Regions from separate parts of the Agrobacterium sp. genome, predicted to be linked through region 1. Evidence: predicted binding sites of a transcription regulator. Region 1 holds the regulator's gene; each other region holds the start of a gene.
What was found. Region 1 encodes PhoB, which activates phosphate uptake and scavenging genes when phosphate is short. Its sites were predicted from a motif close to TGTCATNNANCTGTCAT; they were not measured.

Region 1 (7,121 bases):
TCTATGCGGGCAAGTTCAAGCACCCGGCGTGACGCGTGTCAGGCCGGGGGAATTGCTCAGATGGCGCCCATGCACCAGGCAATGATGGACTTCTGCGCGTGGAGGCGGTTTTCCGCCTCGTCGAAGACCACCGATTGCGGACCGTCGATCACGGCATCCGTCACTTCTTCACCGCGATGGGCCGGCAGGCAATGCATGAACAGCGCGTCTTTTTCCGCCTTGGCCATCAGGGCTTCGTTGACTTGATAGGGCTGGAAGATGTTGTGGCCGCGCGCCTTGTGTTCCTGGTTCATGGAAACCCAGGTATCGGTGACGACGCAATCGGCCCCGGCCACGGCCTTGTCGGCATCGTGGCACAACATGATCTCGCCGCCATTGTTGCGGGCCCAGTTCAGGAACTTGTCATGGGGTTCGGAACCCATCGGCACCGCCATTGTCATGCGGTAACCGAAGCGGGCCGAGCCTTCCACGAAGGAATGCAGGACGTTGTTGCCGTCACCCGTCCAGGCAATGGTCTTGCCTTTGACCGGGCCGCGATGTTCCTCGAAGGTCATGATGTCAGCCATGATCTGGCAGGGATGCGTGTCGTCAGTCAGGGCGTTTATAACTGGCACGGTTGCGTGCTCGGCAAGCTCCAGCAGGCGCGAATGATCCGTCGTGCGGATCATGATGGCGTCGACATAACGCGACAGCACCTTGGCCGTATCGCCGATCGTTTCGGCACGACCGAGCTGCATTTCAGTACCGGAGAGGAAAAGCGTCTCGCCACCAAGCTGGCGCATGCCGACATCAAAGGAGACGCGGGTGCGGGTGGAGGGCTTTTCGAAGATCATTGCCAGCATCTTGCCGGCAAGCGGCTTTTCCGCCGTTCCGGCCTTGGTTGCGGCCTTGCGCGCGCGGGCATCGTCGAGAATTGCCCGCAGGTCCTGCGAGCTGACGGCCGACAGGTCAAGAAAATGTTTAGGTGAAGCCATTTCAAACGTCCCATGCTCGCGAGCCTCCGGGAAGAGGCCCGCCCTTTATTGTTTCCTCAGGCGATTTTTGCCTGTTTCGCTGTCAGGGAAGCGGCGGCCGCTTCCACGCGTGCCAGCCCCTCACGGGCTTCTTCCGCCGTGGTAACGAGCGGCGGCAGGAGACGGATGACGTTGTCGCCCGCGGGCACGCCGAGCAGATGCTCGCCGCGCATGGCCTGCAGCAGTTCGCCCGACGGGACCTTCGCCTTGATGCCGAGAAGCAGGCCTTCGCCGCGAATTTCCTCGATGACATCAGGATAACGATCCTTCAGCGAAGCAAGGCCCTGGCGGAAGACCAGCGCGACATCACGGACCTTCTCCAGAAAGCCCTCGGAGAGGACGACATCGAGCACGGCATTGCCCACAGCCATGGCCAGCGGGTTGCCGCCATAGGTGGTGCCGTGCACGCCCGCCGTCATGCCGGAAGCGGCATCCGCCGTCGCAAGGCATGCGCCGAGCGGGAAACCGCCGCCGATACCCTTGGCCACCGCCATGATATCGGGCGCGACACCCGTCTGCTCATAGGCAAACAGCTTGCCCGTGCGGCCGACGCCGGTCTGGACCTCATCGAAAATCAGCAGCATGCCATGCTCATCGCAGAGCGACCGCAGCAGCTGCAGGAATTCCTTGCTGGGCGCACGGATGCCGCCCTCGCCCTGAATGGGCTCGATCAGAAGTGCAGCCGTCTCGGCCGTGATGGCGGCTTTCAGCGCATCAACGTCACCGAAGGGCACCTGGTCGAAACCTTCGACCTTGGGACCGAAACCTTCGAGATATTTCTGCTGGCCGCCGGCGGCGATCGTCGCCAGCGTACGCCCATGAAAGGCGCCTTCGAAGGTGATGATCCGGAACTTTTCCGGATGCCCCTTGGAATAATGATAACGGCGCGCGGTCTTGATCGCGCATTCCAGCGCTTCCGCACCGGAATTGGTGAAGAAGACCTTGTCTGCGAAGGTCGCTTCCGTCAGGCGCTTGGCGAGCTTTTCCTGGCCCGGCACTTCATAAAGGTTCGAGACGTGCCAGACCTTCTCGGCCTGGGTCTTGATCGCTTCCACGAGGTGCGGATGGGCGTGGCCCAGCGAATTGACCGCTACGCCGGCCGCAAAATCCAGATATCGTTCGCCGCTCTCCGTGAACAGCCAGACGCCCTCGCCTCGCTCGAAGCGCAGGGGGGCTCTTGCAAACGTATCGAACAATGGCGCGGCGGCTTCGGCCATGGCTGTATCACTCCTTGCGCGGATGCGCTGTCAGACGGTTGTCAATAGGCTCTGAGGGTTATCCCTCGCCTGAAAATCAAAAATGCCGCCTCGCGGCGGCAGGGGCACTATTGTCACTTCGCCTGCCGATGTCAACAAAAGTCCGTATTTCCCGGGCTTCTCAAGCCCTAGTAGGTGGCGGCCTGCGAGGCCCAAGGTGTTGCCTTTCAGACTCAACTCGCCAGCAAGTTGGGGAAAACCGGAAAATCGATTCGAGATGATTCCCGTGACTCTTGCCACGGAGTCTGCGTGGCACTAGGTTAATCGCTAATTACTAGACTGCATTGCGGCGGAACTAGTCACCAAAAATCCGGCAGAAACCACGCTCGCGGCACGCCCGCGAGACGGAGAAGGATTCTGCCGACATTATACGCGACGAGCGGAGAAGCGGCATGAACTGGACAGACGAACGAGTCGAGAAACTCAAGAAATTATGGTCCGAGGGCCTTAGCGCCAGCCAGATTGCAGCGCAGCTCGGCGGCGTCAGCCGTAATGCCGTGATCGGCAAGGTCCATCGCCTCAATCTGCCGGGACGCGTCAAGGCTGGCGGCCCGGTCACTTCGGCGCGCTCTGCGCCCAAGCGCACCGCTGCACCTGCCCCACGCGCGACGACCTTTGCAGGCCGCGTCAATGCGGCGCCGGCGCGGATCCTCACCCGTTCCAACGCGGCAACCGCGCTGAATGAGGAGATCGACATCGAGACCGCACAGGTTCTTGATTACGTTCCTTCCAAAAACGTGGTCTCGCCGATTTCCCGTCGCCTGACGCTGACGGAACTGACGGAGCGCACCTGCAAGTGGCCGGTCGGCGATCCGCTGAAGGATGATTTCCATTTCTGCGGTTGTGAAGCGCTGGAATCTTCGCCCTATTGCAAGTTCCATGCGAAACTCGCCTATCAGCCGGTAAGCGAGCGCCGCAAGGCTTGAGTGTTGCGGCACGCATTCGACACTCAAAAACTACGGGCCTTCGGGCCCGTTTTTTTATGACAAAGTTCAGGCGGTTCCGGGGTCAACTCACCAGCGAAGCGCCGAACCCTATCCCCCATCGCTGTCGAACCCGACCCACAATCCCGATTGAGCGGGCGGGATTTCAGCCAATTGTCCGTCATCCCATCAAGAAGGATGAAGCCGTCGTGTTTGGGGACGTCCAAAAACCGAAAGGCCCGACACCATTCCGGTTTCGGGCCTTTCGGTTTTTGGCGGGATGTTGCCCCGAGTGTAACTCGTCGGTCGAGTCTTGCTCAGGCTTCCATCGAATATCCGGCGCCGCGCACGGTACGGATGACATCCTGCATATGCGAAAAATTGAGCGCTTTGCGCAGGCGTCCGACATGCACGTCGACGGTGCGCTCATCCACATAGATATCGTGACCCCACACGCCATCCAGCAATTGCGAGCGGGAGAAAACCCGGCCTGGAGAGGTCATCAGGAATTCCAGCAGGCGGAACTCCGTCGGGCCGAGGCGCACTTCGCGGCTCTTGCGGTGAACGCGATGGGTCTCGCGATCCAGCTCGATATCACCGCATTTCAGCACCGAGGAGAGAACCTCGGGACGGGCCCGGCGCAGCATGGCCTTGACCCGGGCCATGAGTTCTGGCGTCGAAAACGGCTTGACGACATAGTCGTCGGCGCCGGTGGCAAGGCCGCGAACCCGTTCGCTTTCTTCGCCGCGCGCCGTCAGCATGATGATGGGCAGGCGTTCTGTTTCCGGCCGCATTCTGAGCCGACGGCACAGTTCTATACCGGAAACGCCGGGAAGCATCCAATCCAGGATAAGAAGGTCCGGAATACGTTCCTGCAGCCTGATTTCTGCTTCGTCTCCACGGGGTATCGTGTCGACGTCATATCCCTCAGCCTCGAGATTGTAACGAAGGAGGACGCTCAGCGCTTCCTCGTCTTCCACAACTGCAATCTTGGGCACCATATGCTAACTCCGCAAGCCGCTGCTCGTCTGTTACTCGGTCACCGAACCGAGCGTGTTGGAACTGTCGTCCTTCGGACGCTCACCTTCCGGCTGGCTGCCGGTGGTCATGTAATAGATCGTCTCGGCGATATTGGTGGCGTGGTCGCCGATACGCTCGATGTTCTTGGCGCAGAACAGAAGATGCGTGCAGGTGGTGATGTTGCGCGGATCTTCCATCATGTAGGTCAGAAGCTCACGGAAGAGCGACGTATACATGGCGTCGATTTCCTCATCGCGCTCGCGGATGGCATTGGCCTTCTCGGCGGAACGCGTGGAATAGACGTCGAGGACTTCCTTGAGCTGCACCAGCGCAAGCTCCGACAGGTGCTCTATGCCGCGGGCGAGCTTGCGCGGTACACCGGTTCCGGCAACCGCGATCACACGCTTGGCAGTGTTCTTGCCAAGGTCGCCAACGCGTTCAAGGTCGCCGGCAATACGCAGCGTGCCGATGATCTCGCGAAGGTCGGCCGCCATCGGCTGGCGTCTGGCGATGGTGACGATGGCCTTGTCGCCGATCTCGCGCTCGGAATGATCGAGGATCGCGTCATCGGAAATGACCTTCTGAGCGAGCGCGGCGTCGGAATTGACGAGCGCACGCACGGCATCGGCGCACATCTGTTCCGCGAGACCGCCCATTTCGGCGATGCGGCGCGTCAGGAATTTCAGTTCGTCGTCATAGGCCGACAGGATATGCGAATGGGTCGTTGTCTGTGTCATGGTCTAGTCCTCCGGCTTGGCCTGCATGCGCGTACCCGGAAGCGGGCACGGCAGAGGCACCAGTCTTGTTCGGTTTCGATAAAGCGCCGGCCGGGATCAGCCGAAGCGGCCCATGATGTAGTCCTGCGTGCGCTGGTCGTCCGGATTGGTGAACATCTTGTCGGTTTCGTTTTCTTCGACAAGATGACCAAGGTGGAACATGGCAGTGCGCTGGGAAACACGCGCCGCCTGCTGCATGGAGTGCGTGACGATGACGATCGTGTAATTGGTACGCAGCTCGTGGATCAATTCCTCGACCTTTGCGGTCGCGATCGGGTCCAGCGCCGAGCAGGGCTCGTCCATCAGGATCACTTCCGGGCTGACGGCAACCGCGCGCGCGATGCACAGGCGCTGCTGCTGACCGCCGGAAAGGCCGGTGCCGGACTCCAGCAGGCGATCCTTCACTTCGTTCCAGAGACCCGCCTTCTGCAGGCTGTGCTCGACGATCTGGTCCATATCCGCCTTGTTGCGGGCAAGGCCGTGGATACGCGGGCCATAGGCGATGTTCTCGTAGATCGACTTCGGGAAGGGGTTCGGCTTCTGGAACACCATGCCGACGCGGGCGCGCAATTCCACGACGTCGATCGCCTGATCGTAGATATCGTCGGTATCGAGCGTGATCTTGCCGGTGACCCGGCAACCGTCGATCGTGTCGTTCATACGGTTCAGGGTGCGCAGGAAGGTGGATTTACCGCAGCCGGACGGGCCGATAAGCGCGGTCACCGTATTTTCCCGAACGTTGAGGTTCACGTCGTAAAGCGCGCGCTTTTCGCCGTAATAAACCGAAACGTCCTTGCCGATCATCTTGTATGAGACTTCATTCATTTTCTTGTCCAGCGCCTTTTCAACTGCTGCTTCCGACAACATGTTCATTGCTCAATCTCCCTCTACCAGCGCCGCTCGAAGCGGCGACGCAACAGGATTGCGCCAACATTCATGACGATGAGGAACAAAAGCAGGATGATGATAGCGCCGGATGTCCTTTCGACAAAGGCGCGCTCGGCTTCGTTCGCCCACATGTAAATCTGCACCGGCAGGGCCGTGGACGGATCCATAGGCGTTGTCGGGTAATTCGCAACGAATGCCACCATGCCGATCAGGAGCAGCGGCGCCGTTTCGCCCAGCGCGTGGGCGAGACCGATGATGGTGCCGGTCAGAATGCCGGGCATGGCGAGCGGCAGCACATGGTGGAAGATCGTCTGCATCTTGGAAGCGCCGAGGCCGAGGGCTGCGGCGCGGATAGACGGCGGCACGGCTTTCAGGGCAGCGCGGGTCGCGATGATGATCGTCGGCAGGGTCATCAGCGTCAGGACAAGACCGCCGACCAGCGAAGCCGAGCGCGGAAAGCCCATGAAGTTGATGAAGACGGAGAGGCCGAGCAGACCGTAAACGATCGAAGGAACAGCCGCGAGATTGTTGATATTCACCTCGATAAGATCCGTCAGACGGTTCTTCGGGGCGAATTCCTCGAGATAGATCGACGCCGCGACGCCGATCGGCAATGACAGCACCAGCACGATCAGCATCATGTAGAAGGAACCGATCAGCGCCACGCCGACACCCGCCGCTTCCGGACGGCTCGAAGCGCCGTTGACGAAAATGCCGGTGTTGAAATGTTTGCCGAGCTGGCCGCTTTCGGCGAGCTGGTTCATCCAGCCGAGCTGCTGGTTCGAGATACGGCGATTGGCTTCATCGGCGGTCATATCGACCTGGCCCTTGAAGGCGCTGTCGACGTCGCCCGAGGCCAGGAGCGTGACCGTGCGCGTGGTGCCGATGACGGCGGGATCGGCGACGACGATGTCGCGAAGCTGCGTGCGCACGCTGTCGGAGATCAAGAGGTTGACGGCACGAAGACCGGCGCGGTCCGTCGGCGCAACACCAAGGACCTTGGCGACCGCGTCACGGGCAACAACGGGATAATTGGCCGTCATCAGCTTTGCCGGATTGGTGGCGCGCTCATTTTTCGGATCGATGATCTGTTCGGAAAACTCGACCGGAACGGTGATCATCGTCTGCTGGAAGGCGGTGTAACCCTTGGAAACCACCGAGAAAAGCAGCAGGAAGAGAAAGATGAGGCCGAAGGAAATCGCTGCCATGCCGTAAGCACGGAAGCGGCGTTCGGCGGCATAACGG
Region 2 (7,121 bases), on a different contig from region 1:
AAGCGTCACGCCCTTACCGTCACCTCCCTGCGCCTCGCCCACCATTTTGGCAGCGTCCACGGCCGGCTGCGCCGCGACAGCCGCGAGCTGTTCCGAGGCGGACTGCGGCGCGGGCACAGGAACCGGCTGACGGTTTTCGCTATGCTGTTCCGCCGGCACCTGTCCGGCTGGCGGGACCTGAACCGGCGCTGATACCGGCTGAGGCTGCGGTTGCGCCGCCTGCATGGGCGCCGAATAGACGCTGCTGACCGCGGGAATGATTTTGTGAGAGGGGGCGCCCGTGGCGGCGGCCGTGCCGGGTGCACCTGCAGCACCGGCGGGCGCCACAGTGGAATAAATGCTTGTCGTCCCGGCGGAAATCGCCGTGGGCTGCGTCGTCAATCCGCCAATATCGGCGGCGGCGCCATAAGCCTGCGCCGGGCCGCCCGGCGTCTGGGCAGGCGCAGCCGCGCCGGCCGCCGATGCCACGGCGGGATCCACATAGTGTCCCGGTTGCGCGCCGGCGGCGGCGGAAGCGGCGGTTTGCGGCTTCTGTTGTGCGGCAATTTCCGGCTTCTTGGTAGCGGCGGCCATCTCGTCGTCGGTCACCGCTGAAACACAGCCGGAAAGCCCAAGCAGCGAAACCGCGACGACAAGACGCGGACGGACAAGGCGTCTTTTCGCGCTTTCGACAGTTTTCATGGCTGGCCTCCGTATCTTGCATTTCCAACAGCAGCACGGGAACGGAATCGTGTGCTTCCCCAAAACGGGACTGGCCGTTTCGATTCGCGGACTATGCCTCATCCCCTCAGGACAAGGCAAGAGCACCCGAAAACGCCGCTACTCACCGGAAAATCCCTACCAGGAACCGGTATTCTGCATAGATATCCACGGTTCGGCTGGTGCGAGGCTTTCGCCCTTCTGCAGAATTTCGAAGGAAATACCGTCAGGCGAACGCACGAAGGCCATATGTCCGTCGCGCGGCGGCCGGTTGATGACGATGCCGTTCTGCTGCAGCCGGGCGCAGAAATCGTAGATATTGTCGACCTCGTATGCCAGATGGCCGAAATTGCGGCCGCCGGTATAATCCTCGGTGTCCCAGTTATAGGTGAGCTCCAGGCACGGCGCCTTGTTTTCCTTCGCCGCAGCAATGTCGTCGCGCGCCGCAAGAAACACCAGAGTGAAGCGGCCTTTTTCGTTCTCGATTCGGCGTATTTCCGTAAGACCGAGCAGGTCGACATAGAATTTAAGTGATTCGCCAAGGTCTTTGACGCGAACCATCGTGTGCAGATACCGCATTTTATTCCTCTCCATTACACGGGTCCGAAGCCGTTAAACGCGTGATGGCAAGCCCCGGACAAGGACGGCGACATAAAAGCAGCTGCGTAAATCAAAAACTAGGGCTTGCGTGAAACCGTTACCAAGATGTTAATCTGGCGCACAGGAATCAGTTGACCGGTGTATGGCGCGTAATCGAGGGGTTGGCAGGATATGGCTGATAGGATGTCATCGAAAACGATAGTCGATGTCGAGGACCTTTCGGGCGATGCCGTGGACCTGACCGAGATTACCGGCGTCGTGAAGTGGTTCGATGTCGCCAAGGGTTTCGGCTTCATCGTGCCTGACAACGGCACGCAGGATGTGCTGCTGCACGTCTCCTGCCTGCGCCGCGACGGTTACCAGACTATCCTCGAAGGCACGCGCATCGTCGCCCTCATCCAGCGGCGCGATCGCGGTTTCCAGGCTTTCCGCATTCTCTCCATGGATCAGTCGACCGCCGTTCACCCCTCGCAGCTGCCCCCGGTGCGCACCCATGTGCAGGTGACGCCGTCGAGCGGGCTTGAGCGCGCCATCGTCAAGTGGTTCAACCGCACCAAGGGTTTCGGCTTCCTGACGCGTGGCGAAGGAACGGAAGATATTTTCGTGCATATGGAAACGCTGCGCCGTTTCGGCCTGACGGAGCTTCGTCCCGGTCAGGTGGTTCTGGTGCGCTTCGGCGATGGCGACAAGGGCCTGATGGCGGCGGAAATCCATCCCGACAACCCGCTTGCCATCGGGATGTCGCATTGATGTCCGCCCTGCGCCATATGGTGAAAAGCGCCGTTATGGCGCTTCTTTTTTTCACGCTGGCCGGTGCCGCGCAGACTCAGGAACGCCAGGCCTTCACGTCAGAGCCGCTCACCATTGAAACCGCTTCCGGGAAAACGCACGACTTCGTTGCCGAACTGGCGCTGGACGATGCCCAGCGCGCGCAGGGTCTGATGTTCCGTAAATCCATGCCGTCTGAAAACGGCATGTTGTTCGATTTCGGTGAGGCGCGCGCTGTCGCCATGTGGATGCGCAACACCCTCATTCCGCTCGATATGCTGTTCATCGGCAGCGATGGCCGAATCACCCATATTCACGAAAACGCCGTTCCGCATTCGGAAGCGATCATCAGCTCCCGCGGACCCGTAAAATTTGTGCTTGAGCTGAATGGCGGCGCCGCGAAACGTTCTGGCATCAAGCCCGGCGATATGGTCCGCAGCGCGCAAATCGGCAACCGGAAATGACATTGCCGCGTTATTGCGTCTGAATGAGCCGGACGAGGTTTCGCCCGGCTGGCACAATATTCAGTAAACCGGCTCGATATGGCTCAGAATCCGGCAATTGGAAATGGAAGCGGCAAGATTGATGGCGATATCGATCGCCTCGACCGAATCGGCCGTACCTTCCAGATAAATCACATCATTTTCGACACTTGCGGAAATGCGCGACTTTTCGAGCCCTGATTCGAAGGCCAGAGCCGAGGTGATCGCCTCGCATACGCCAGCCATGCGGTCTCCGAAGAAGCTTTCCTGAATGCCTGACAAATTAAACATATGTGTTCTCCTTCTTATGAACATACCAACGCCGTAGCGGTGGTTTTGTTCATCTCCGGTTCATCTATTTGTTCATCTTCCATTCATCTTGGAAAATTGGAACCCCCTGATCGATCACATTTTAGGTGATCGGGAACCATTTCGTGAGGCGGGCATTTCGCGCATGGGAGTGTGAGAGGCTTTCAAGCCAGGTAAAACAGGGAGGAAAATGACATGCTGATTCACAGAACAGAGCCGTGTCACCACGCCGCGTGGATGAAACCGGTGGCGATCCATCTGCCGCTTTCGGCGGCCGTGGAAATCTACAGCCCGCTGGTGGCGCTTGATATGCTGATGTACCGCTGGCCCGAGGAACATGGGCCGGAATATGAGGAAGCGCGCAGGAACTGCCTCGATGCCATCGCCGGCAGATGCGACATCGAGAAAGCACGGGAATCGTTTCTCGTCGCAAGCAGTCATGCCCATATCCTGAACGTCCACTAAAATTCATCGACCATCATGACGATTGGGCCCTTCTATGCGGAGGGCTTTTCTTTTGAGCGCAGCCGTCGTGACGCCTCTCATGCGCCGCTCGATCTCCCTGCCTGTCCGATCATGACATGTAACTGTCACGCAAACGTTATAATCGGCAGAGACGAATTCCATGGAATCGATTGGCGGGTGGACCGCCGAAAGCTTGGGAGTGGAACTGGCCAGCATGGAAACCGTTTTTGCCCTTTGCGCAATCCTGCTCCTCGCCTTCAATCTTCTCGGCATCGTTCTGGCCGGCTGGCGACTGACAAGACGAGATGCGGAAAACGATCTTGTCCGGAAAAAACCGCCTGTCTCGCTTGTCGTGCCGCTGCGCGGCGTGGAAAACTTCACGCCGCTGACACTATCGCGCGCCTTTCAGCTCAACTGGCCCGACTACGAGCTGCTGTTCTGCGTCGCTGATGAATTCGATCCCGTGATCGAGGAAGTCCGCAAAGCTGAAGCCGCCTTTCCCTCGGTTTCCACACAATTGCTCATCGGTGACGACCGCATCAGCGCCAATCCAAAGCTGAACAATTGCGTGAAGGGCTGGCGCGCCGCCCGGCATGAATGGGTGATTCTCGCCGATTCGAACGTGTTGATGCCGAAATCCTATATTGCCACCATGATGTCGGCCTGGCGGAAGGACAGCGGGCTCGTCTGCTCGCCGCCGCTCGGTTCACGGCCTGCGGGTTTCTGGGCGCATGTGGAATGCGCCTTCCTCAACGGATCGCAGGGCCGCTGGCAATATGCGGCGGAAGCCATCGGCATGGGTTTCGCGCAAGGCAAGTCGATGTTGTGGAACAAGCCGTTCCTGGAGGACAATGGCGGCATTCGTGCACTCGCCGCCGAAATCGCCGAAGACGCCGCCTCGACGAAGCTGGTGCGAAGCGCCGGCCGCAGGGTGCATCTGGTCTCCGCCCCGTTCGAGCAACCGCTCGGCCAGCGCCATGCCGGTGAAATCTGGTCGCGCCAGACCCGCTGGGCGCGGCTGCGACGCGTGACCTTCCCGCAATATTTCGCGCCGGAAATCCTGACCGGCACGCTTCCCCCGCTTCTCTTCGCGCTCGCCGCCGCTGCGATGATGGACGTGAACCTTACCGCAACCGCCTTTGCCGTCCTCGCCCTCATGTACGTGCCGGAACTCGCGCTTGCCGCCCTCAACCGCTGGCCGGTTTCGCTCTACACGCTGCCGGCCATGATCAGCAGGGATATGATCATGCCCCTCGTCTGGGCCCGCAGCTGGATCGGCAGCGCGGTCGCTTGGCGTGGCAATGTCATGACGATCGGCACGGCCGAGAGCACACTGGCCGGTCCGTCAGCAGAATAAATTGTCATCTTTAGGATAGGGTTACGCCGGAAAGCTGATGTTTTGCTTTAAAATGGTCGGAGTGGAGAGATTCGAACTCCCGACCCTCTGGTCCCAAACCAGATGCGCTACCAGACTGCGCTACACTCCGCCGAGGCGATGGCTGGGGAATACACGGTTCACCCGCAGTCCGCAACAGGGAAATTCATCTTTGTTCAACCGCGGCCCCGATGGGCAAAACATGACGCCGAAACGGCGGAGTGCGATCGGGCTGCAAGGGGATAATCGTCTTGACTCTCACCTGAAGTCAGTCCATTTCAAATTCAACGTTCCTGACACGATTTGGTTATTCTATTCAGGTACGTGATGAATAATTCGGGGTGTTGTGCCCCACTGTCCAACCGGAGCAGTTTCGACATGTCTGCGAAGATTTACCGCCCTGCAAAAACCGCCATGCAATCCGGCAAGGCGAAGACCAATGTCTGGGTTCTGGAATTCGACGCCGAAGTTCCGCGCAAGATCGATCCGATCATGGGCTACACCTCCAGTTCCGACATGAAGCAGCAACTCAAGCTGACATTCGAGACGCAGGAACAGGCCGAAGCCTATGCCCAGCGCAAGGGCATCGAATACCGCGTCATCCAGCCGAAGGAAGCGACCCGCAAGGTGGTTTCCTACACCGACAATTTCCGTTTCAACCGCACCCAGCCCTGGACGCACTGAAACACCAAGATCAAAGTTTTTGCCGGAGTATCGATTGCCCGGCATGATGGCCCCTTAGCTCAACTGGATAGAGCAACTGCCTTCTAAGCAGTAGGTCGCAGGTTCGAGTCCTGCAGGGGTCGCCACTCACTTTTTAAGCCTTTGATTTTCCAATCAAATATTGCATCAACCCCTCACCAGAATAGAGGTGAGGGAATAGAGAGTTCCGATAGCGTTCTCTTTTTGTTGACTCCCTCCCCGCCTATCCCATAATCAGCACCAGCGCTGGGCGGCGCGCATCAAGATATCAAGGGAAAACGAAACTCTGTCACCGGAGGGAAAGCCCGTGCGTGAAAAGTACCCGCCAAGAATCAGAATACAGCTTCCAATATCGAGAAAGCCCATCAGCGGTGAAATGCTGGTCTGCGCCGGCGGACGGTGGCAGGTGTGTTATCAGGCGCGAGGGAAGATAGAGGATCGCAAGACCGCGGCATGGGTCTATGGCCCGGAGAGCCGATTCTTCTGTGAGGTGGGGACAGAGGATTATCTGGCCAATCTGCCTTTGCCAGACGAGACGCCGTTCTTTGACGACCAGTTCAATTATTCGCTGGAAGAGGTCGATGACGACGGTTGCCGGTATAACCGGCTGGCTGGAGCCAACAATGTTTCGGTGGCGCTGGCGGCCTATGATGTTCTAAAGCGCACCACCAACCGGATTATCAGGATTCGGCATGGGATCCGCGTGGTGCAGAGATCGGATCAGGAGACTTGATATGAGCGACCAGACCAATAAGGCCGGCGACGGGGTGATCGAGGAGCACTATTGCGAGCATCCAGGCTGCAAGGTTTGGGGCGGCCTTGGCTACAGCAAGTCAAAGGTGGAAAAGCCGCACTGGTGGTGCGCTGAACATTATCCTTATTGGGATATGTTCAAAGACACGTCAGCCCCCCGGTGACAGCCGTTGACGCTCCAACCGGTCAATTCTCTCCCGATTATCCAGAAGAATATCACGGGGCGTGTAGACCGATGCGGAGTTGGCCTTTTGCTCATCTATCTGCTTCTGAAGCGCTTCGCGGACCTCTTTAATGGAGGTTTCCATTCTGGCTCTGTCCTCTGCGCCGCGAGCAGTGCGCCACTCCATTTCCTTCTGCGTGACCATCTTGTCGACAACAGCGGTGATTGCCGTCTGTGATGTCTCGGCATTTTTCGCCACGATCAGGTCAAGCCGATCCTGCCCCTTGCTGAGGCTGTTGTAGAAGAATGCACCGCCGGTGGCGAGAACGGTAAAGCAAACGCCGGCGGCAGCCCAGATCACCGGCCACTGCGTCTTGCTTGAGTTCCGAAGCTCATTCGATAACTGCGAAATGCTGGTGTTGATCGTCTGGAACCCGGTGTTCATGTTCGACCGGAGATCGACAATGTCCTTGCCCTGGTTCTCTACCCGCTCGGATAATCGGGCATATTGGGCCATCGGATCGAAGCCGTTGCTGCTCATCTCTTGGTTTCCTGCCATTATCCCAGCCTGCATGCGAGTAAAGAAAAGCCCCCGGCCATAGGTCGAGGGCGATGCGTCGATGAATATGGTCCGGTTAGTTTTCTTTTATCTTGCCTGATATCCTATCCCGTACGTCCATCAGGATCACATTTATCAAGTATATTACCAGTCCGATGTCTGCCTTTTCAGCCAACCGAAGAGCAGCAATCAGGTGATCTTCGATCGCCCGTAGCGTTGGTCTATCCATAATCAAATCTCCTAAAG
Region 3 (7,121 bases), on a different contig from region 1:
CCGGCGTCACCGGCCATGACGAAGACCAGAATGGCAAATTGCGGACGATCGAGTTTCCGCGTATCAAGGGCGGAAAGCATTTCGACCTCTCTGCAAAATGGTTTACCGAAGTGATGGAACACGTCGGTCAGCCGTTCACAGCGGCCTGATTTTACGATAGTCTAAAATAAGACGGCGACAGGGAGGGCAAGGAGGAAGAGAATGTCTGGACAGGCCTGGCTGATTTTTTGTGCAGCATGTGCCGTTGTGTTCGCACTCCCCTCTCCCCTTGTATTCTCTGTTGCCTCCTATGCCGCCATCGGCGGCAAAAAGACGGTCTTCGCCTCCGCTGTCGGCGGCGCGCTCGGCATCGTCACGGCCATGATGATTTCGGCCATTCCGGTGGCCGGTCTCGCCTACCTGCCGCAATCCTTCGTGGAAATCGTGCAATGGGCCGGCATCGGCTGGCTGATGCTGTTTCTGTTGTGGACCTTCGCCACGCCGGCCGCCCAAGCGGCCAATGCCGATAATGACAATCTGCCGGGCAAATCCTGGAGCGGCATTTTCCGCGATTGTTACGCCATTGCCGCTTTGCGCCCGCGCTACTTCACTTTCTTTCTGGCGCTGTTGCCACAATTCGTTTCCACGTCAGGCAACACAATTGAAACGCTCGCCATGGCGCAGGCCGCCATCCTGCTTCTGGCGCTTGTGATTCTGACCGCGCAGGCGCTGTTTGCAGGCCCGACGCTCGCGCTGGTGCGCCGCATGTCGGGCGACAAGAAAATCCGGCCGAAATACCGCACTCACTTCATTTCCGGCCGCGCTGTCAGCGCCGGATACAGGCGCATCGCAGCCTGAAAAACCGGGCCGCCACGTCCCGGCTTGCCGCTATCCTTACAATAGGTTAATGAAGGCTCGACGGGACACTGCCTGCTTCGCTCGACGCGGGGGTATCGAAAGACAGGCATAACGAAGGCGGCAACATGCGAAATTCGGGCAAATTCCGCGGAAGAAGTGCACTTCTTCTGTCTTCCACCGTGGGTCTGGCACTGGCATTGAGCGCATGCACAAGCGTCGAATATACCGCGAAGGAAGGGCCTAACGGCCCGAAGATCGCGACGGTCAATCCCGCTACCACTCCTGCGCAAACATCGACGCAGCCGGCAACGGCCGAAGCCGCAGCGGGCGCAACCTCGGCAGCATCAGCGGTGCAGACCGCCGAAACCGCAACCTCTTCCCAGCCAGCAGCACTTCCCACTGCCGTCGCCGTCAAGGGCGGACGCGTGGCCCTGCCGCCGGCGTCCGAAATCGCAGCCGCCGCAGCCATCACCGCCCAGATGCAGCCGCACCAGACGGAAGTGGCTCAGGCCGCAGGGGCGACATCCGCACCCACCGCCGTTGCAGCACTCGCGCCGACAGGTGCCGCTCCCGCGGCAGCAGCCATCGAAACGGCGGCCAAGCCGGCTGCCCACAATGCCGCCGCCGATCTGCCGCAGGTGGTTGCCATCAAGGGCAGCTTCCCTCCCGCACCGCCGCCGCCCGGCTCGCCCTCCATCGGCACCGAACTGACGGCGGAACGCAAAGTCATTCCGCTACCGAAGCCGGACAGCACGGTTCTGGCTTATGCCGCCGGCCCCACCAATGCCGCACTTGCCGCCATCCGGCAGAACGAATCAATGACGGCGCCGCTCAATTCCGCGCCGGCTGGACGCGAAAAGCTGAGCGGCCTTATTACCAAATACGCCACCATGTATGATGTGCCGGAAGATCTGGTTCACCGCGTGGTGCAGCGCGAGAGCCGATACAATCCCGGCGCCTATAGCAGCGGCAATTTCGGCCTGATGCAGATTCGGCACGCCACGGCCCGCTCCATGGGCTTCGATGGCCCCGCCTCCGGCCTCTTCGATGCCGAAACCAATCTCAAATACGCCGTCAAATATCTGCGCGGCGCATGGGTTGTGGCTGGTAACGACCGCGACAATGCCGTCCGGCTTTACGCACGCGGTTATTATTACGATGCCAAGCGCAAGGGCATGCTGCACGTTCTGCGCAAGTGATGGCCTCTGGCGGCGCTGGGAGCGCCGTGCAGCTAAGCGGCTTTTCCAAATAAACGCCGCGACGTTTTTTCGTCATCCTCGGGACCAGCCCGAGGATGACGCCGTATCCAATGGAAGCTTATCGGCAATCCGAGATAAGGGCTGGTTTTCCACCGTCTCCTTTATTCCCCGCCTTTGCCCACAGCCCCTGTCATCAAATTGTAGTGTCACGGCTGTAGACGCCTCTCAATCGACTGAGAGGTGAACATATGACAAGTGCGGCACCCAAGACCGGCTTCAGCAAGAACACAAAACTGAAGTCCGCATTGCTCCAGCACAAGGCGCTCTCAAAAAGCGGATTGTCCGAGCGCTTCTTCGGCGTCCTCTTTTCCGGCCTCGTCTATCCGCAGATCTGGGAAGACCCTGAGATCGACATGGAAGCGATGGAGCTTGGCGAAGGCCACCGCATCGTCACCATCGGCTCAGGCGGCTGCAACATGCTGGCCTATCTCTCCCGCAACCCTGCCAGCATCGATGTGGTTGATCTCAACCCGCATCACATCGCGCTGAACAAGCTGAAGCTTGCCGCGTTTCGCCATCTGCCGGCCCATCAGGATGTGGTGCGCCATTTCGGCCGCGCCAACACCCGCAGCAACAGCCACGGTTATGACCGCTTCATCGCCGAGCATCTCGACGCCACGACCAAGGCTTACTGGTCGAAGCGCACCCTTTCCGGCCGCCGCCGCATCTCGGTGTTCGACAGGAACATCTACCGTACCGGCCTGCTCGGCCGCTTCATCGGCGCCGGCCATCTCATGGCCCGGCTGCATGGCGTGAAACTCACCGAAATGGCCAAGACCCGGACGCTGGACGAACAGCGCCAGTTTTTCGACAACAAGGTCGCACCGCTATTCGACAAGCCGGTAGTGCGCTGGCTGACGAAGCGCAAAAGCTCGCTTTTCGGCCTCGGCATTCCGCCCCGACAATATGACGAGCTGGCAAGCCTTTCCGACGACGGCACGGTTGCCTCCGTGCTGAAGGAGCGGCTCGAAAAGCTCGCCTGCAACTTCCCGCTCAGCGACAATTATTTCGCCTGGCAGGCCTTCGCGCGCCGTTACCCGGAGCCGCATGAAGGCGCACTGCCTGCCTATCTCAAGCCGGAATATTACGAGACGATCCGCAACAACACGGCGCGCGTCGCAGTGCACCACGCCACCTATACCGAGCTTCTCTCGCGCAAGCCGGCAAGCGCCGTCGACCGCTACATCCTCCTCGACGCGCAGGACTGGATGACGGACGTGCAGCTCAACGAATTGTGGTCGCAGATCAGCCGCACCGCCGCCTCGGGCGCACGCATCATCTTTCGCACCGCCGCCGAAAAGAGCGTCATCGAAGGTCGGCTTTCCCCTGATATCCGCAACCAGTGGGTCTATCTCGAAGAGCGCTCCAACGAGCTCAACGCCATGGACCGCTCGGCCATCTACGGCGGCTTCCATATTTACGAGAGGGCTATGGCATGAAAACCATCGGCGAGAATGTGGGCCTTGCAGACAGCGCGCATGCGAGCCTGATGGACCGCATGTATCGCCACCAGCGGCATATCTACGATATAACCCGCAAATATTACCTTCTCGGCCGCGACAGGACCATTTCCGGCCTCAACGTGCCGAAGGGCGGCACGTTGCTGGAAGTGGGCTGCGGCACCGGTCGCAACCTGCTGCTGGCCAGCCGCAAGTTTCCGGACGCGAAACTGTTTGGCCTCGACATTTCCGCCGAAATGCTACTGACCGCCTCCGAGAATTTCGCCGGCAAGGCGGAACGCCCCATTCTGCGCGTGGCCGATGCCACCGCCTTCCGTGCTTCTGAATTCGGCCAGTCCGAAGGCTTCGACCGCGTCATGATCCCCTATGCGCTGTCGATGATACCGGACTGGGAAAAGGCGATCGAACAGGCGCTCACGGCGGTAAAACCAGGCGGTTCGCTGCATATTGTCGATTTCGGCCAGCAGGAACAGTTGCCGAATTGGTTCCGCACGCTTCTGCAAGCCTGGCTCACCCGCTTTCACGTTACGCCCCGCGCCAATCTCCGCTATGTTCTGGCCAATATGGCCGGCCGTTTTGACGGTAACCTCGAATTCGAGGAAATCGCCCGGGGCTATGCGTGGCGGGCTGTCATCACACTTCCGGTCGTTGAAGCGCAGCAGCCGAAAATCCACCGCATATTGGCCGACGCCTGATTCCCGGGGGCGGTGCGAATCTTTGGGGGCCAAAGGGGGGGCGACCTCAAGGCTCCTGCCGGGCCAGATTTCGGCGTTAAAACCGCAAACCGCTTCGAATCCAGCGACTTGCGGGGTGCAAAAAGCACGTTGCCCCTTGCCATATCAGTTTGTTTACCATGTTATGCATAAATCGGGAGATACGGCGCGCCATTTTGCTGCCGTGGGATGGGCAACATTTTCATCAGGATTCCAATGCGGCTGCGTTTATCGGCACTATTGTCGGCTTTGCTGTTGATCGGCGGCTGCACCTCCACCAGCTATGACCTGCTGGAAACCGCATCCGTTTCCAAACCGAAATTTTCCGATACCGATCCGCAGGATTTCGGCATGAACAACCCGCACCGTCATGAGGTGCACGGCATCGACGTGTCCAAATGGAATGGTGATGTCGACTGGCAGACCGTCCGCAAGTCAGGTGTTTCCTTCGTCTTCATCAAGGCGACAGAGGGATCGGACCGCATCGATCCGAAGTTCGGCGACCATTGGCGTAGCGCGGCAGCCGCGGATATTCTGCACGCGCCCTATCATTTCTATTATTTCTGCTCGACAGCGGATGCCCAGGCGGACTGGTTCATTCGCAACGTGCCAAAGGATGCCGTCACCCTGCCGCCGGTTCTCGACGTGGAGTGGAACCCCTCCTCGCCCACCTGCAAGACGCGCCCGGCGCCGGGCGTCGTTCGCACCGAGATGCAGCGTTTCCTTGATCGTATCGAGGCCCATTATGGCAAGCGCCCGATCATCTATACCTCTGTTGATTTCCACCGCGACAACCTCGTCGGTCAGTTCAAGGATTACCATTTCTGGGTGCGTTCCGTTGCCGCCCATCCGGCCAAGATCTACGAAGATCGCAAATGGGCCTTCTGGCAATATACGGCAACCGGCGTCGTGCCCGGCGTAAACGGTCCAACCGACATCAATGTCTTTGCCGGCACGGAGAAAAACTGGCGGAAATGGATTGCTTCGGCCAAATAAGACGGCCAAGAAGCAACACTTTCGAAAAATCGGCGTTGTTCTGCAACGTCAGATCGCACGGTCCGTTTTTTTGTCGCAAACATATGGGTAAAGCGGGCTAACAACCTATCGAGGAAATTCCCATGCCCACGTTCCGGTCGCGCAGCATCGTTTTTGCCGCCGCTTTGTCGCTTCTTTCCACCGCCTCCGCCTTCGCCACCCCGCCCGTTGCCTCGCCTGAGGATCCCAAGCAGGTTGCCTGCGGCGGCGATCTCGGCGCATTCCTTGAAGGCGTGAAAGCCGATGCGCTCGCCAAGGGCATTCCGGCCGATGCTATTCAGAAGGCGCTTGCGGGCGCGCAGATCGATCCGAAAGTGCTCTCGCGTGACCGCGCCCAGGGCGTCTTCCGCCAGACCTTCCTGGAATTCTCCCAGCGCACCGTCAGCCAGGCCCGTCTGGATATCGGCCGCAAGAAGCTGCAGGAACTCTCCTCCACCTTCGCCCGCGCCGAAGGTGAATATGGTGTACCGGCCGGCGTCATCGCCGCCTTCTGGGCCATGGAGACGGATTTTGGCGCCGTGCAGGGCGATTTCAACACCCGTAACGCGCTGGTGACCCTTTCGCATGATTGCCGCCGCCCGGAACTCTTCCGCCCGCAGCTACTGGCATTGATCGAAATGGTCCAGCATGGCGATCTCGATCCCGCTGCCAACACCGGTGCGTGGGCCGGTGAAATCGGCCAGGTGCAGATGCTGCCCAAGGACATCATCGCCTTCGGCGTCGATGGTGATGGCGACGGTCACATCAACGTCAAGAGCAGCGCCCCGGATGCGATCCTGACGGCTGCGAAATTCATCCAGCATCTCGGTTTCAAGAAGGGCGAACCCTGGATCCAGGAAGTGTCGCTGCCGGAAAACCTGCCCTGGGAAAAGTCCGGCCTTGGCGGCCCGCTGACCGCCGGTGACTGGTTCGCGCTGGGCGTAACCCCGCGCGACGGCAACAAGAACTTCGCCACCCTGCCCGCGGCCCTCATCATGCCGCAGGGGCGCAAGGGACCGACCTTCATCACCTATCCGAACTTCAACATCTATCTGGAATGGAACCAGTCGTTCATCTACACGACCTCGGCCGCGTATTTCGCCACCCGCCTGATGGGCTCCCCCGTTTACAACAAGGGCAATCCGGAGCCCGGTTTCGATGACGCGACGATGAAGGAGCTTCAGACCAAGCTCGAAGCGCGCGGACACAATGTCGGCAAGGTGGATGGCATTCTCGGTTCCGGCACCCGCGTCGCCATCCAGAAGGAGCAGCAGCGTCTCGGACTGCCCGCCGATGGCTGGCCGTCTACCGCACTTCTGCAGGCGCTTTAAGCAATCTTAACGGCGCCTTCCGGCCTTTAATCTATCGGCCGGAATCAAGGCATAAAGTGTTAATCTCGACCTGATGACTGGGGATAACACCCCGGTCATTTACTTTTTTTAAACATATGAAGCACTGCGTGATAAGAAAATAATCTTTTATTTTCAATTAATTACAGAAAATCCTTTTTTATATCGCCTGGCGACGTGCTGCACTGCATCACAAAAACCGCTTTTCAACCGCCACAAAACGGTCATATTATCGAACCTGTCAACAAGAGGAGGCACCCATGGGACTTACAAAATCTCTCAATGCCTTGGCAGTCGGTTTGGCGTTTTTGTTCGTAGCGATGATGCTTTTCATCTGACGCGACGTGAAGACCAAACGCAGATAAGAACCGTAGATGACACGAGTTTAAAAAGCGCAGGCCCCGAGGGACCTGCGCTTTTTTCATGTCGGTACTCTGCTGCTTTAAGTCAGGCGGCGCTGCGGCGCAGACGCTCCAGCCCAAGATTTTC
Region 4 (7,121 bases), 680 kb from region 1:
CCCACGGTGCACGAGCAGGTTCTTTCACAGATTATGCTGGGCAATCTCATTGACAACCAGCAGAGCTACGAGATACTTGCGGACGGAACGTCGAGGCGCATCGAGGTGCGTAAAGGCGAAGAACCGTTCAACGCGCAGCACTATTTCATGACCAATCCCAGCCTTTCCGGACGTGGTGAAGCCCTGAAATCCAGTGCGCCCAAATTGATTGCCGGGTTGATTTCGTCCCGCAAGAAACAGGCTGAATGACTCGATCAGAAGCACAGGGGCGGCTGACCGGCCTTGCCCCCGTTTCCGTCATAGATATTGGTTCGAACTCCGTTCGTCTTGTTGTATATGAAGGTCTTTCCCGCGCGCCCGCGGTGCTGTTCAACGAAAAGGTCCTGTGCGGCCTTGGCAAGGGACTGGCGCTGACGGGCCGCATGCATGAGGAAGGCGTCAGCCGGGCGCTGATGGCGCTCAGGCGTTTTCATGTACTTTCCGAGCAGGCGCAGGCGCAGAAGCTTTATGTGCTGGCGACGGCGGCGGCGCGTGAAGCGGAAAACGGCCCGGATTTCATCCGTGAGGCCGAAGCCATTCTCGGCTGCGAGATCGAGGTGCTCTCAGGCGAAAAGGAAGCGCTTTATTCCGCCTATGGCGTGATCAGCGGTTTCCATGATCCAGACGGCATCGCGGGTGACCTCGGTGGCGGTTCGCTCGAACTCATCGACATAAAGGGCAAGAGCTGCGGCCAGGGCATCACCCTGCCGCTCGGCGGCCTGCGGCTGTCGGAACAGTCGGATGGCTCGCTGGAAAAGGCGACGACCATCGCCAGAAAACATGTCAAATCCTTTGCGAAGCTGTTGGCGGCGGGCGAGGGACGCACCTTCTATGCAGTCGGCGGCACCTGGCGAAACATTGCCAAGCTGCACATGGAAATATCAGGCTATCCGCTGCACATGATGCAGGGTTATGAATTGCCGCTCGAGGAAATGCTGAATTTTCTCGAGGAGGTCATCGTCTCCCGGGACAGCAAGGACCCGGCCTGGCAGGCGGTTTCCAAGAACCGCCGTTCGCTTCTGCCGTTTGGCGCCATCGCCATGCGCGAAGTTCTGAAGGCGATGAAACCGGCAAAGATCGCCTTCTCTGCGCAGGGTGTGCGCGAAGGTTATCTCTATTCGCTGTTGACGGAAGCCGAGCGTGAATCCGATCCGCTGCTGGTCGCGGCTGATGAACTTGCCATTCTGCGCGCCCGCTCGCCGGAACATGCGCGCGAACTGGCGGACTGGAGCGGCCGCACCTTTCCGGTTTTCGGCGTCGACGAGACGGAAGAGGAAAGCCGTTACCGGCAGGCGGCCTGCCTTCTCGCCGATATCAGCTGGCGCGCCCATCCGGATTATCGTGGCCTGCAGGCGCTCAACATCATCGCCCATTCCTCCTTCGTGGCGATCACCCATCCCGGCCGCGCCTATATTGCGCTTGCCAATTATTATCGTTTCGAAGGTCTGAACGACAACGGCACTACCGAGCCGCTCGCGGCGATGGCAGGCGACCGGTTGCAGGAACTTGGCAAGCTGCTCGGCGGCCTGCTGCGCGTGGTTTACCTCTTCTCGGCCTCGATGCCCGGTGTCGTTGATCACCTGAAATTCCGCAAGTCCGACAATCCGGACCTCGATCTCGAATTCGTGGTGCCGCACGATTATTGCGATTTCGCCGGCGAGCGGCTGGACGGGCGTTTGCAGCAGCTGGCGAAGCTGACCGGCAAGCGGCTGGCATTCGTGTTCGAGTAAAGAACGGGAACGATCTGTTTTGCGGCGCAGGCTAGGACCAGCGCTCGCAAAAGGCTTCGATATCGTTCGACTGAAAGTCGGAAAGCCGCGCCATGATCGTTTCGAATGGCCAGTCCCACCAGGCGATGGACGTAAGCTTTTCCGCGATGGATCGCGAAAACCGCTCGCGGATGATTTTCTCGGGCACACCGCCGACAATGGTGTAGGGCGGCACATCCCTGGTGACGACGGCGCCGGCGGCAAGCACTGCACCGTCTCCGACTGTCACGCCCGGCAAGACGATAACCCCGTGACCAATCCAGACATCGTGACCGATAATGGCGCGGTCCTGCTTGCGCTGGTCGAAAAAGGCGTCATCGCGCACCGCATCGGCAGAGTAATATTCCGGGCAGTAGCTGAAACGATGCATGGATGGCCGGTCCATCGGATGGTTCGGCGCGCCTATCCGGACCTCCGCAGCGATGGCGCAGAATTTTCCGACGATCGCGTCACCGACCATGCAGCGGGGTCCAAGGTAGGAATAATTCCCGAGTTCGACATTGTGCAGGGATGTATCCGCCAGAATTTCGCAGCACTCGCCGACGTTTGAATCTCTTATGCTCGCCGTCGCATGGATGACGGTTTCCGCGATTTTCGGGCGCTTGATCTGTGTGGTCGAATCCATTCCAGCCTCCGGATTTGCGCCTACTTAACCGGGGATGATGAAAGGCCTGTGACGACGGCAAAAGCGGTTCAAGCGGGCCGGCCGCTCCCTCGCAAATACGCATCATGTGGTTTGCGTGGGAGAGCGAAATCCTGTCTTTACGGACGTATGTCACTCATTGGAGATATTGGCGGCGGGATCTCGTTTCTTCCAGTAGTGTTCGGTGATGTTTTGAGCGTTTCGAATGATGTGACCAGCGATGTCAGGGTCTCCACCCTTGAATGTTTCCGGGTCGGCACCGCATAACAGCAGGAAGAGCTGCTGATGAGCGACAGCGACAAAATAATCGCTGGGCGGTGGCTGCATGTCTGAATCGGTGGCCTGGAATGCCTCGGCGACCTCTTTGCTGGCGCGCTCAAGCGCTGCGTGAATGGTGGCCATCATTGCCGCTTCCTTGCGCTGCAATATGTCCTGAACCTGCCGCTCCGCCGGTGTCAGAACCGGGCAACTCTCGCTCATCGAATGTCTCTCCTGTCGGTGCAACCATTTCGCTGAGCGATATTATCGCATGGATTGTGTCCGCTTTACGGGAAAGATTGAAATGATGGTGCTGAAGCATGGCGCAATGATTGACCACATACCGGGTTCGCGGGCGAAACGGCAATGGGCTGGCACTGCTTTGCAAACGGCTCAGCCGTGCCCCAGTGCTTTCCGGATGCAGGCGCTGAGATAGGCATATTGCAGGGGCGTTATCGTCGCCATGGCTTCCGTGCGGCTGGCAAGTCTGTCCTGGTAACCGACAGGAATATCGAACTGGCTGAAGGTGAAATCCCAGCGGGTGCCTTCAAGGATATTGTAAAAATGGTCGGCGCCGCTGACGGCGGTTTTGGCAAGCTCGCCGCCGAAAATATCCTGCACCACCAGCGCGGTGACGCTGCCTTGTCCTCTGGCTGGGTTTTCGCGTGACCAGAGGCTGCTGGTCTCACCCGACCAGCTTTTCTTCAGGGCGTAATAAAGTCTCTCTGCGTGGTCCTGCATCAAACGTCTTCTTTTCCGCAAGCATGTTTCGGTTGGAATACGAGAATCGGAACGGAGCGCCATGCAGACCATCTGGTCTACCGGGCGCTCCGTCCGGATCATTTGCAGCTGCCAGGGCGATTGGCAGCGGCCGTGGTCTTACTTCGCGTCGAGCAGGTCCTTGACCTCAAGCAGGACGAACTCGTTGTCGTCAGCCTTGTCCAGAGCACGGCCGGCCGAGAAGGGCAGGTTGTTGTCGTTGCCGACGATGATATGCGTGGCATCGACGCGATCGACATTCTCGATAGTGACGAAAGGCATGTCGTAATAGCCATTGCCACCACCCTGACGCTTCTTGTTATCAGGATCGGAGATTTTCAGAAGATCGATATAACCGATCTTGCGCGCGGCCTTGCCGACATTGGCGTCATTGAATTCGATCTTGTAGATGCGCTTCACCTTGGAAGGCACGGCAAAGCAGTTTGCTTCCGGCTTCTTCGGGTCGGCGCAGGCCTTGTCGGCGGTGCCGGCGCCATTGTCACGCTCGATGACCAGCGCGGTGCTGTCATCCAGCATGTTGAAGTCACCGATGGCTTCGCCGCCCTGCGCCAGCGGATAGAGCCACGTGCGGCCGGTCCATTCCTTCTTGGCGGTATCGAGCTCGATGATGCGCAGTGCGGTCGCGCCGTCTTCGGTCTTCTCCACCTGGCCGTCAGCCATGTAAAGCGGGCCTTCCAGCAGGCCGTAGAGCTTGGAGCCGTCCTTGGAGAGCGCCATGCCTTCATAACCGCCCGAGCGCTTCAGGTTGAAGGCCGCCATCTTCTGCGTGGGGTTGCCGGGCAGGGCGAGAGTGGGGTGATCGGGAGACTTCACCTCGATGTCGCCGGCCTTGGTGGAGATCACGTCGGTCAGCTTGCCGTCACGGGTGAATTTCAGGATGTAAGGGCCGAATTCCTCGCCGACCCAGAAACCATCGGCGACGGGCTGAATGGATTCGACGTCGAAATCGGCGCCCGTCAGGTAGCGCTTGCTCGAGCCTTCGAGAACGATGGGGAAAGGCGCCTTCATGTCGGGATCGGAGAGGAACACGGTTTCAAGCGCGTTGACCTTGCCGGCGTCCCAGTCGAACTTCAGATGGTGAAGCATCAGCATGGCGTCGCTGGAATTGAGCTTGGAGCCAAAGCCATTGTCGGAAAGGCTCCAGAAGCTGCCGTCGGGCATGGCCTTGATGCCGGAAAAACCCTGCATCGGCTGGCCGTTGAACGGCATGGAAAGGCCGGTCAGGCGCACGCCATCCTTGCCGGGCACGGTGCCGAGACCTTCGGCGCGCTTGCGATCAGCGGTCGTGAACTTGGCGGAGGTCTTGAGATGTTCAGGCGCGTCAGCAGGTGCTGCGATGATGGTATTGGCCGGCAGGATGGCGTGGGAGACCAGCTTTGCCGGAAACTCCTGTTCCGCCGCATGCGACGCGGAGGCGAGCGCAAGAATGGCGCAGGATGCAAAAAGAATGTGCTTCATGATGGAGACCCCTCTCAATACCTGTTGAAGATAGGATTGAGGCGATAGGGTCGTCGCATGACAGGCAGGTGATTGCCGTTTGAAGCTTTGATGAATTTTGATGACGGCCGTAGCGGTAAATGGAACGGCGCGGCATTTTGCAGCCGTTTACCCCTTAAACCACAGGGGGCTGGTATTGGCTGAGTGTGCAGACGCCCAGCGTCTGGCCACGACCTTTCACGGCATGTTCGCCCAGATATTCGCTGCGAACGTCTTTCGGAAGCACCAGCTGATGAGCGAGGTCTGCCGATATGAGCACCGGATGACCGAGCATCTTGCTGAGCGATTCGAGACGCGATGTGGTGTTCACGGTATCGCCGAAATAGGTGATCTTGTGATGATCGACGCCGATTTCCGCCGTGATGACCGGCCCGCCATGGATGGCGAAGCGCAGGCGCGGCACTTCGCCGAAGCGGGAGAGCCACATGTCTCGGTTGCTTTCAACGGTCGCCTGAATATCGAATACGCAGCGCACGCAGGCCGCCCGCCTGATCGCCATGTGATAGGGCCAGGTGATGATGGCGGCGTCGCCAATATAATCGTCGATGACACCGCCGTGTTTTCTGACCGGCGCGGCATAACTTGCGAAAATTTCGCCGAGAAACTCCTGGGCTTTCAGGTCGCCATGGGTTTCGGCAAAGGAGGTGGAACCGACGAGATCGATGAAGATGAAGACGCGGTCTTCGCTGACGGGGCGACGATAGCGACCGAGAATGAGATCGATGAAGATATCGCGGCCGAGAAGTTCGCGTACGCGCATGATGAAGACGATGATGCCGCAGACGATGAGGGTAAAGATCAGCGTCTGCACTTCGGCGTGCACCGCCCGTTTCCAGGTGCCGGGAAATATCCCGCTCAACCACAGGATGGTGCCGCCAAGCCCGAATCCGCAAAAGACGAGGATGGCGTATATGATGAGACCGACGGCGATATAGGCGGGCGTGGGCAAAGCGCTGACCTGCCGCGACAGGCCGGGCATGATGTAACCGCGTTCAAAAGCAAGAATCGGTGCGCAGGCGAAGAGCGCATAGGTCGCGCCGATCAGCGCGCCGCCGCCATATTCCAGAAAGGCGTAGGCCACGCCGCTGCCGGCCACGGCAACGAACAGCACCACGTAATCCAGAATGGGCAGCAATTTTTTCATGTCGGTTCTTGATCTCGGGAAGGCGAGGCCCCGCGCTCCCTTCGGGCGAAGCTTCTGTTCAGGTCATATGCGACATTAGTGTGGAAAAAGCGCTGCAAAAAGTGAGCAATCGGTAAGGTTGCATGAAGGATTGGTAAGGCTGTTGCGCCGTTGCCGCAAAATCGGCACCGCCGCCGCTCTACGTCTAATAGGATGTTCTGTAATAGACGGTTTCAAGCGGGGATTGCGGCCGGTCGTCCGGCGAGCGGTTCGACCATTTGACGGGAAAGGCGGCAAAACGCAGCTTGTTACCGTCGATCCATGCCCGGTCGAACAGGGTTTCGCCCTTGCGGGCGAAGGCGATGGCGGCGCAGGTGCGGCCGTCGACATCGAAGGGAATGTTTTCCTTCCAGCCGCTCAAGCCGCAGCCCATGCCTTTCGGGTCGCGATTATAGTGGTCAACGACGTCGCCGTCATTCGGCGTCATGGTGATGGCGGTGACGGTATGGGCAAATAGCAGGCTGTCCTGATCTTTCAGGCCGCCATCCAGCGTGCCTTCATAACGCACCTGAACCGTGGGCTGCTGGCAGCCGCTGCGGGCATAGATCTGCGAGACCGCGTGCATGCGATTGTCGCGAATGGTGATGCGGGTGACGATGCCATGACGGTCGTTCTTGCCGATCTTAAGGCAGTCGGTCGTCCATTCGCCCTGAAGATCGACCTTCTCTTCGGCGGCCCGGGCGGGAAGAGAGGGAAGAATGCCGGCCGCGGTAAAAAGGGCGGCGAGCAGCAGAGTGTGGGCAGGTTTCATGGCAATACCCTCAAATCGCGCGACCATCGGTTAAGAGATGGGACGCGATGCGGGCAAAATTGGGGAGAAAGCAGCGGGCGATTACGCCTCGCTTGCCGCAACCTCCACCGCCTCGACCTTCTTGCCGGCGAAACGCAATGCCACTTCGCCATTGATGAGCTTCAAGGCCACATCACCGAAGAGTTCTCGCCGCCAGCCGGT

Region 2: a site for PhoB is predicted at 3,436-3,452, ahead of AC5I5B_RS09015 (ceramide glucosyltransferase). Genes of this name have one in related genera too.
Region 3: a site for PhoB is predicted at 2,225-2,241, ahead of AC5I5B_RS02700 (BtaA family protein). Genes of this name have one in related genera too.
Region 4: a site for PhoB is predicted at 2,471-2,487, ahead of AC5I5B_RS16910 (DapH/DapD/GlmU-related protein). Genes of this name have one in related genera too.

What each region holds. Positions count from the first base shown of each region.
Region 1 covers NZ_JCABZP010000014.1:366,655-373,775, reverse strand. The annotation lists gene argF (ornithine carbamoyltransferase) at 57-974, opposite strand; gene AC5I5B_RS13530 (aspartate aminotransferase family protein) at 1,031-2,230, opposite strand; gene AC5I5B_RS13525 (GcrA family cell cycle regulator) at 2,662-3,195, shown strand; gene phoB (phosphate regulon transcriptional regulator PhoB) at 3,510-4,193, opposite strand; gene phoU (phosphate signaling complex protein PhoU) at 4,224-4,949, opposite strand; gene pstB (phosphate ABC transporter ATP-binding protein PstB) at 5,046-5,861, opposite strand; gene pstA (phosphate ABC transporter permease PstA) at 5,876-7,121, opposite strand, start outside.
Region 2 covers NZ_JCABZP010000010.1:490,206-497,326, forward strand. The annotation lists gene AC5I5B_RS08985 (YcbK family protein) at 1-681, opposite strand, end outside; gene AC5I5B_RS08990 (VOC family protein) at 838-1,278, opposite strand; gene AC5I5B_RS08995 (cold-shock protein) at 1,471-2,049, shown strand; gene AC5I5B_RS09000 (DUF192 domain-containing protein) at 2,049-2,531, shown strand; gene AC5I5B_RS09005 (BON domain-containing protein) at 2,592-2,840, opposite strand; gene AC5I5B_RS09010 (DUF982 domain-containing protein) at 3,054-3,323, shown strand; gene AC5I5B_RS09015 (ceramide glucosyltransferase) at 3,538-4,680, shown strand; tRNA gene AC5I5B_RS09020 (tRNA-Pro) at 4,734-4,810, opposite strand; gene AC5I5B_RS09025 (ETC complex I subunit) at 5,077-5,382, shown strand; tRNA gene AC5I5B_RS09030 (tRNA-Arg) at 5,431-5,507, shown strand; gene AC5I5B_RS09035 (hypothetical protein) at 5,708-6,133, shown strand; gene AC5I5B_RS09040 (hypothetical protein) at 6,135-6,317, shown strand; gene AC5I5B_RS09045 (hypothetical protein) at 6,303-6,857, opposite strand; partial or broken gene AC5I5B_RS09050 (hypothetical protein) at 6,952-7,121, opposite strand, start outside.
Region 3 covers NZ_JCABZP010000003.1:120,144-127,264, forward strand. The annotation lists gene AC5I5B_RS02685 (pyrophosphate--fructose-6-phosphate 1-phosphotransferase) at 1-149, shown strand, start outside; gene AC5I5B_RS02690 (LysE family translocator) at 202-837, shown strand; gene AC5I5B_RS02695 (lytic transglycosylase domain-containing protein) at 963-2,036, shown strand; gene AC5I5B_RS02700 (BtaA family protein) at 2,285-3,535, shown strand; gene AC5I5B_RS02705 (class I SAM-dependent methyltransferase) at 3,532-4,251, shown strand; gene AC5I5B_RS02710 (glycoside hydrolase family 25 protein) at 4,486-5,265, shown strand; gene AC5I5B_RS02715 (lytic murein transglycosylase) at 5,388-6,614, shown strand; gene metF (methylenetetrahydrofolate reductase [NAD(P)H]) at 7,080-7,121, opposite strand, start outside.
Region 4 covers NZ_JCABZP010000014.1:1,050,228-1,057,348, forward strand. The annotation lists gene AC5I5B_RS16900 (RNA degradosome polyphosphate kinase) at 1-249, shown strand, start outside; gene ppx (exopolyphosphatase) at 246-1,769, shown strand; gene AC5I5B_RS16910 (DapH/DapD/GlmU-related protein) at 1,801-2,433, opposite strand; gene AC5I5B_RS16915 (hypothetical protein) at 2,584-2,931, opposite strand; gene AC5I5B_RS16920 (YunG family protein) at 3,103-3,450, opposite strand; gene AC5I5B_RS16925 (esterase-like activity of phytase family protein) at 3,589-4,947, opposite strand; gene AC5I5B_RS16930 (adenylate/guanylate cyclase domain-containing protein) at 5,102-6,130, opposite strand; gene AC5I5B_RS16935 (hypothetical protein) at 6,315-6,920, opposite strand; gene rnd (ribonuclease D) at 7,002-7,121, opposite strand, start outside.